Regions from separate parts of the Brevibacillus sp. 1238 genome, predicted to be linked through region 2. Evidence: riboswitches for the same ligand, from Rfam matches in the RefSeq annotation. Region 2 holds a riboswitch; the other holds the start of a gene.
The links. Region 2 has a riboswitch for S-adenosylmethionine ahead of M2298_RS12540 (2,3-diketo-5-methylthiopentyl-1-phosphate enolase). Riboswitches for the same ligand answer to the same signal wherever they lie in the genome.
Positions count from the first base shown of each region.

Region 1: another riboswitch for S-adenosylmethionine. It lies ahead of M2298_RS22935 (homocysteine synthase); the one in region 2 lies ahead of M2298_RS12540 (2,3-diketo-5-methylthiopentyl-1-phosphate enolase).

Region 1 covers NZ_JARXWC010000013.1:37,789-42,014, reverse strand. The annotation lists gene M2298_RS22940 (ArsR/SmtB family transcription factor) at 1-211, opposite strand, end outside; gene M2298_RS22935 (homocysteine synthase) at 446-1,747, opposite strand; SAM riboswitch class I at 1,838-1,946, opposite strand; gene M2298_RS22930 (rhodanese-like domain-containing protein) at 2,509-2,820, shown strand; gene M2298_RS22925 (SCO family protein) at 2,902-3,525, shown strand; gene M2298_RS22920 (YqzG/YhdC family protein) at 3,528-3,866, opposite strand; gene rnjA (ribonuclease J1) at 4,153-4,226, shown strand, end outside.
Region 2 covers NZ_JARXWC010000004.1:331,761-335,986, reverse strand. The annotation lists gene M2298_RS12550 (methylthioribulose 1-phosphate dehydratase) at 1-418, opposite strand, end outside; gene M2298_RS12545 (2-hydroxy-3-keto-5-methylthiopentenyl-1-phosphate phosphatase) at 422-1,090, opposite strand; gene M2298_RS12540 (2,3-diketo-5-methylthiopentyl-1-phosphate enolase) at 1,087-2,301, opposite strand; SAM riboswitch class I at 2,470-2,571, opposite strand; gene M2298_RS12535 (sigma-70 family RNA polymerase sigma factor) at 2,772-3,248, shown strand; gene M2298_RS12530 (anti-sigma factor) at 3,245-4,226, shown strand, end outside.

The sequences.
Region 1 (4,226 bases), on a different contig from region 2:
TGTTGTGCCTTTTGGCGTAATCAACTTCAAGCTCGACGGATTGCGGAAGCGCGCTCAGCATGCTGCTCCAGTGCTCAGGCGGATGCTCCAGCGTGTGGTGAATCTGATCGTAAGTGGCGACGGCGATTCCGAGTGCGGCTTCAAAAAGCGGTGAGCAAGCGAAGTCGAGCTGGTAGGTGGTGCGTGCACTGCCGATGTTCCATATTTTCAAAGCGGATCACCCTTTTCCCATTTTTTTCATAGATCAAATTCTAAAATATTCGAACTGTTAATTCAAGTTATTTCGAATGAATAGTTCAATGATTTTCGCATCTGTTCTTTTTTCTCTGCTGATTTAGTTGAGACTATCCAGTGAAAGACACAAAAAAACGAAAAAACCACTTCCCTGACGAGAGTGGTTTTTTCGTTTTCGCTTGAATGAAAAGGTATGGTGTTGTAGGAAAACCTATACCTTGCTCACGGCAACAGCTGCTTCCAAAGCTTGCTTCAAATCGCCGATGATGTCTTCGATCGCCTCTGTTCCGACAGACAGACGGATCAATCCGGGAGTTACTCCTGCCGTTAATTGCTCCGCTTCGTTCATTTGCTGGTGCGTCGTGCTCGCCGGATGGATAACGAGCGACTTGGAGTCGCCTACGTTTGCCAAATGAGAGAAGAGCTTTACGGATTCGATCAATGTTTTGCCTGCTTGCACGCCGCCGCGGATGCCGAAGGTGAGGATGGCGCCAGCGCCTTTTGGCAAATATTTTTGCGCGAGTGCGTAGTTGGCGTCGCCTTCAAGACCTGGGTAGCTGACCCATTCCACTGCCGGATGCTCGGCGAGGAATTTCGCTACCGCGAGTGCGTTTTGGCTGTGGCGCTCCATGCGCAGGTGGAGTGTCTCCAGACCTTGCAGGAACAGGAAAGAGTTGATAGGAGCTACGGCAGCGCCGATATCGCGTTGCAGTTGCACGCGCGCTTTGATGATGTAGGCGAGCGGGCCGACTGCTTCTGTATAAACGACTCCGTGATAGCTTGGGTCTGGCGTCGTCAGACCAGGGAATTTGCCGTTGTTCCAGTCGAATTTGCCGGAATCTACGATAATGCCGCCAATCGCCGTGCCGTGTCCGCCGATGAATTTGGTCGTGGAGTGAACGACGATGTCAGCTCCGTGCTCGAACGGACGGGTCAGGATTGGCGAAGCGAATGTATTGTCGACAATCAGCGGCACGCCGTTTTCGTGCGCGATGTCCGCAATTGCCTGCAAGTCGGCCACGTCGATGCGAGGGTTGCCGATCGTCTCGCAAAAGAGCGCCTTGGTATTATCGTTGATGAACGCGCGGAAGTTGTCCGGATTGGACTGATCCACAAAGTGTACTTTGATGCCCAGGCGTGGCAGCGTATGGGCAAAAAGGTTGTACGTCCCGCCATACAAGCTGCTGGATGCGACAATCTCGTCGCCCGCTTGCGCAATATTCAAAATCGAGAAGGTGATGGCTGCCTGACCGGAAGAGGTTGCCAGCGCACCTACGCCGCCTTCGAGCAGAGCGACGCGCTTTTCAAATGCGTCTTGGGTCGGATTCATGATGCGCGTATAAATGTTGCCGAACTCTTTCAAAGCAAACAGGTTGGCAGCATGCTCCGTGTCACGGAAGACGTAGGAAGTCGTTTGGTAGATCGGAACCGCGCGCGAGCCTGTTACCGGGTCTACCTCCTGTCCGCCGTGTACGGCGAGCGTTTCCGGTTTCCATTGTTGTTGGTCAGACATGATCATCTCTCCTTTTTATATGGGGGTAAGGAAATAAAAAAACGGAGCGTTCTCCTGAGTAGAAGAAGGCTCCGGCTATGCGCGGGTGTGCGTTCATCTCTCAGAATCTATGGATTCTGCAGGAATTAGCACCGCGCAAGACTCGCTTGCTGGTTGCCGGGTTTCATAGGGCCTGTCCCTCCACCGCTCTTGATGAAAATGTAGCTTTCAGTTGTTGTCATAATTGTATGAAAAACCATACTTCGCTGTCAACATCAAATGATTAAGTTATCGGGGTGGATTTTGTGGATTTTAAAGATTTACCCGTTCATGCTGTTGCCCATAAGATCCAGAGAGCCTGTCTGGTAAGCTCTGTTTACATGGTTTGTATGAGGGTTTCCTTCATCTGAAACCAAATGAGTTGCCTCACGAGATTGTTTTCCTTTTTTGGCATACAAGAGGACCGCAGCCAGAGTGCAAACAGCCAAAATTCCAAGGACATACATCATAGAAATAACTCCCCCTCACGCTAAGCTTCATCAATTATCAGCGTTCTTTTTCATGAACTGGCAGACATGGTTTTTTACTTGTAATTTTATAATTTTATGGTCATTTTTGTAAATTCTTTGAACTTGCAAGCAACCGAGCCTTGCTGTCACAAAATTGCCCCTATATCTCGGCGCTTTCGCAGCTCCCGCCGTTAGAAAACGCCTGGGGCCTATGATATGATGGAAATGGCAGAAAACGACTAAACGATTGTACATATAGGAGGAAAAAACGCGATGAGCCATGGCGTGAAGGAAATTACACCACAAGAGCTGCTGGAAAAGCTCGCGGCAAAAGAACAGCTTCAGGTGATTGATGTACGCGAGGTGGAGGAGTGGAACGAAGGCCATATCAAAGAGGCCAAGCTGATTCCGCTCGGCTTTTTGCCGCATCGCACCGACGAGCTGGACAAAGACATTCCGGTCATCATGGTGTGCCGAAGCGGCGCACGCAGCCACCGGGCAACTGAATATTTGTGTGAGCTTGGCTTTGACGCTGCCAATATGGTAGGCGGAATGCTGGCATGGCCTGGGGAAAAAGAAGTCTAGAAAGACAGAGAAAATGTGCGCTGCTCGCCGCTGCAAGCAAAGCGGGATGGCGCATGAGATGTGCAGGGGAGGCAGGAAATCGTGAGTGAAGGAGCACAGCAACAAGGGTCAGCGTTGCAGCGCCATTGGTTTACGGTGCTGGCAGGCTTGATTATCCTTGCGATTGTAGGTGTGTTCGGCTACAAATACTTGGCAAAAGATCCGATTCCGGTGATGAAGCCGATCGCGGACTTTTCGTTGGACAACAGTGACGGAACTTCCTATACGTTCTCGCAAGGCAAAGGCAAGGTGCGCCTTGTCGAGTTCATGTTTACCAATTGCCCTGATATTTGCCCGGCAACGACGTACAACATGTCCAAGCTTCAGGATCAGTTGAAGGAGAAAAAGCTGTTCGGCAACAAGGTTGAGTTTGTCTCGATCACCTTCGACCCCGACTTTGATACGGCTGAGGTTTTGCAGCAGTATGCAGCGAAGTTCAAGGCTGATCAAAGCGGCTGGAAGTTTTTGCGCGGAGATGCCCAGGCGGTGGAAAAAGTAACGAAAGACTTCGGGATCGCGGTACTGAAGCAGCCTGACGGTTCTTTTGCCCACACCGCCCGCATGTTCCTCGTCGACGGTGACGGCAACATGCGCCGTGCTTACGGCATGGCGGCGGACATGGACATGGAGCAAATGATGAAAGAAATGGAACAGCTCGCTGACTAGACTCAGACGGTTTCTTCGTACGTGATGTTCACGACTCGTTCCGTTTGGTTTTCAAATTCAATATGCACAAGAAGCGCCCACCTGCGATTGCCCTGCTGGAGCAAGAGCTTGAACGTCTCCTCTGACGTGGTGGGCGTTTTTGCTATGCGCCCGACATGCAAATAGTCTACGATTTGCGCGTGCGGATATTTTTGCATCGTTTCCTGCATCGCCAATCTGCCCCATTTGGCATATGGCGGCTGGGCATTTGCTGGGGCATACTGGAAAAAGAACAGCAGCAAACTTGCGGCCAGTGTAGCGAGAAAGCTGCGCGTGAGGAACATGTTCATGGAAGAATGCATGGCGGAGGCTCTCCTTTTTCGTGTTGGAAAACGGGCTTGCCATGTAGTCTGAAGTCTTTTTAAAGCGGTCATTCGTAGAAAATCCTTACACGTGCAAAAGGGGGCTTGCGGCCGGAGCAGTCGCTTGATGCCCAGCTTTTGCTCGAGTTGGAGATACCGCGTATCAGTTTTCTAATATTGACCGAAGATGAATGTGTGGAATTAACAAGACAGGATGAAACGAACGCCTCGCGTTGTGTTACAATAAGAATGGCATGCTTGGTTCGGGTTCCCAAAATCATGCACGATGAAGTTAGGAGGAAAGAGTTTGAGCGACGTTAAGATTTTCGCAATGGGCGGCCTCGGCGAGATCGGAAAAAA
Region 2 (4,226 bases):
GCGCATTTTCCTCCCAAATCCCAAGGCCCTTGATCAGCTCCTGGCCTTGAATGGTGAAAGCCCGTTGGCCGAAGTACAGCTCGGAGATGAGATTGTTCCAGACCGTATGGACGTGGAAGCAGGCACCTGCTTTGGCAAACTTTTGATAGACGACTGCGTGGATCAACGTTTCGGCGGACGGCTTGAGCGAGGTTGCTTCCACGGGACGGGAGTCTTGATCGACCACCAGATAGTCTTCCGGCGACAGCTTCGTCTTGTCCTTGCCGCTTGCCGTCACGGCAAATTGCAGCGGCTCGTCTTGAATCTTGATGGAGAGATTGCCGCTTGTGCCGGGAAACCAGTCCCGGCGGGCAAATGTCAGCTTGGCGTCATCGAGACGACGAAACGCGTCCAGACGCTGTTCGAGTGTTGCGGTCATGTGTCAGACAACCTCCTGTTTCAGTTGCGTAAGTGTGGCGATCACGTCGTGGAAGGTGGCGAAAGTGCTGTGTGACAGCTGTAGTTCCTCGGCTTTTTGCGCGAGGAAGGAGCGGGCGATCACGAAATCGGCAATTTTGGCGCCAGCCAGGTCAGTGATGGAATCACCAATGACGACACGATAGTGAGTGGCGGGATCGTAGCGGCGAATAATGGTTGTCTTGCACATGCCACAGCCGTTTGTGCAATGCTCGTCGCAGGAATGCGGCCACGTAATCGTGATGTTCTCTCCGGAGAAGTCGCTGCCGTTGCAGTAAATCGGGACATGATCCAAATCAAACGGAGCGAGGATCGGCTTTACGAAAAAGTCGATGCCGCCGCTCGTGATCAGCAGTTCGATGCCTTCCTCGCGGCAAAAGCGGACAAAATCGGCAAAGCCGGGGCGAATGGTCGCTTCGTTCACGATGTAGTCCACAATGTCCTGGCGCAGGGAGGAGGGCAAGAGCTGAAACAGCTTGCCGACGCCTTCCTGTACGCTGATTTTTTGCGACAAAATTTGTTCGGTAAGAGCTTCCCACTCAGGGGGAGCGAATTTTTTTACAATCGCGACGATGTTGTCTTTTTCCGTAATCGTTCCGTCAAAATCGCAGAACAGCACGAGCTTTTTGCTCATCGTGCGCCACCCCATTTCTCCAGGGCTGCCGCCAGTTCAGGCGATTGGTTCGCCGCTTCTCCCAGGGTGTGTCCAGCCGTGACTGCTGCGATTGCATCGACGAACGCTTTGGCCCCTGCGGTAGCGCCGCCCGGATGTCCGTGAATGCCGCCGCCAGCATTGACGATTTGGTCCAGACCGAAATCCGCATAAAGCTGCGGGACGAGTCCCGGATGGATGCCGGCTGATGGAACCGGGAACGAGCGGCGCACGCCTTCCAGCGGAGTGGTCAAGTTGGTCGCCAGTTGCAGCGCTTCTGTTTTGTCCAGGGCGACGTTGCCATATGGCGACGGGAACAGCACCAGGTCTGCTCCGGCAATTCGCATCAGGGTGCCGAGCAAAAGCGGAGTGGCGATCCCGTAATCAGGCGACGGATAGTAAGCGCCAGCGAGAGCGGGGTGGGCCATGATCGGGATGTTGACGTCCGGATCGGCTGCCAGGCGGTGCAAGGCATCGAAGCCAAAAGCGAGGACGTTGAACAGCAGGCAATCTGCGCCAGCTTCCACGGCACGCTTTGCTTTTTCGTTCAGCTCGTTGATCGGGCCAGTCAGGTTGGCCGCGTAGAGGACAGGCTTGCCAGTTTGCGCTTCTGTCTCCTGCGCGATCTCCTTGAAGGCGCGGATACGCTCCAAAAACGGCGCGCGATCGTCTGCGAAGAAGATTTCGTCATCTTTGACCAGATCGACGCCACCGAGCGCCTGTGCCCGGAATTGCGTCTTCAAATCTTCGAAGGGAAGACCGAGGCAAGATTTGAAAATGCTCATCAACAGCGGGCGGTTTTGTGCATCCAAACGTCCGCGCAGTCCGTCAATGCCGAACTTTGGTCCGGGAAAAGCTTGTAGAAACGACTCAGGGAAAGTGATGTCCACCAGCTTGATTTTTCCGTCCATGGACAGTTTCCCGAAGATTCCGGTCAAAAGCGAAGGAATGTCGTGCGTAAAATTGCGCGTCGGGTAGCTGACGGTGATCAGTCCGCGCGTCTCGCCGTTTTCCAATGTCTCAAGCGGCGTAGCGCTCACGGCTTCCCCGAGATAAGGAGCCAGCTCAGCTTGCTTCGCTGCGGGCAAATCCGTCCAGGAGCCGACCGTCATGCCAACGGCGATGGCGGCTGCTTTTTTGTGTAAGTCTTTGGCTTGCGTCAAATAAGTGACGAGGATGCGTTGATCACTCATGCTAGTCCTCCTTGGGCAGCTTGAAAAGTTTCGTGAAGCTTTCAGGCATGTAAAAAAGCCTCCCCAGAGCGGGGAGGCGGTTGTCGACTATAAAAACGTCTCGTCTCCTCTCATCTCTCGGGTCAGTAGTCGGGACAGAAGACGCAGCAATGCCGCTTCTCGTACCGACTCTTATCCGTTGGAATTAGCACCGTTTCGCTATTCAAGAAAAAAATAGCGCCGGTTGCCGGGCATCATAGGGCCAGTCCCTCAGCCAGCTCGCGATAAGAGTTATGTGGTTCACAGGCCAGTCAGCCGTGTGTGCTACACCCATGATATGACTTCTGTTGTCCGGAGTCAATCTTTGTTTTTTGCCGGAATGTGCTCTCTGCAGAGAGGGAAAAAGTGGCCGGAAGTGAAACTTTTTTCGCTAGAGGGCGTGGTACGTAAAGAAGGGATGTGGAGGCATTGGGAAAGTAGGCTTGGAGTATGTGTACCAGATGCACGTAAACGACATATACCGCTACCTTTTCCGGCTGACACGCGATACCAGGCATGCGGAGGACTTGACGCAGGAGGTTTTTTTCCGGGCGTATGCCTCCCTGGAAGACTACCGCGGCGAAAAGGTCAGGCCATGGCTGTTCAAGGTCGCTTACCACGCTTTTATCGATTGGCACCGCAAGCAAAAGCGCCGCCCGGTCGACTACATGGAAAAGATGCCGGAACGACCGGACGCATCCGCGAGCGACCCGGCGGAACTGTTGGTCGCTCAGGAATTGTGGAAAGAGGCATATGCGCATCTGGAGCAATTGCCGCCCAAGCAACGACAGGTCATTTTGCTGTCAGCCATGCAATTTTCCTACGCGGAAATGGCAGAGGTGTTGGAGATCGAACTGGCGGACGTCAAACGCTCGCTGTTTCGCGGTCGGCAAAAGATGCGGAAGCTGTGGAAGGAGGAAGGGCCATGACGCACCAAAACGGTCATGATCGCGAGCAAAAGCTGCTCGCTTATTTGAGAGGGGAACTGACAGGGGAAGAAGCAAAGCGGCTTGGCGAGGAGCTGGCAGCCGATGAGGCATGCGCAGAGCGGCTGGAGCGGCTTTTGCTGGGCGAAGAAGGAGAGCAGCAACCACGGGAACTCGACGCGCTGGACGAGGGCGGGCACAGCCAGCTTTCCGAAGCGAAGCAGAGGGCGATTGTCCGGCGGGGAAAATGGAAAAATCGCTTGCTCAGTTCCGTGTACGCTTTTGCCATCCCGTTTGTAATTGGCGTGGTATTTCTGGGCGTCAACGGATGGGTAGGGTCGTCGATGCACGATGATCTGCACCGGGTAGCGAAGGACATGGTCAATTTTACGCAGCCGGGTGTCAGCGTGGGCAGCAGCGGCGCGCAGGTGGGACTGCTGTACGGCAGCATCCAGATGGAGCTTCGCGAGCGAGTAGGGGCGGACATCAAAAACGCAGGCCGCTTTGAAAGCACCAACGTGTTGTGGAACGTCAACGCCAAGCCGCAATGGACCAACGGAGTGAGGGAGCAAAAGCTGTTTTTCCGCTATCCGCTTCAAAGCGGGCAAAAACCGGACGCAGACGAACTGGCGCATTGGCGCACGCCAGCCTGGACGACTTTGGAGAAGCTCCCCGAAGGAACCGTTGCCCAGTTGGCTGTCTCTTTTGCTGATTTTTTGACGTACGAGCAGTATTATGAGCGAATCTCCCGCTACATCAGCTCCGCCAACCAGGATACGGTCTGGTTGGCAGTGGACACCGGAGTGGAAGCCAGGCACGAAGACCAAAAAGACGGCTACCTGCTCTTGGGGCCGGGAGAAGCATGGGGATTTGCGGAGCACGAGCTGAATTACGGAGCGGCTCCGATTCAGGTCAACGGAGAAGGAAGCCGACGGATGGCAGCCTTTTTGGGGGAAATGGCCTACCTTGTCGAGCAAAAAA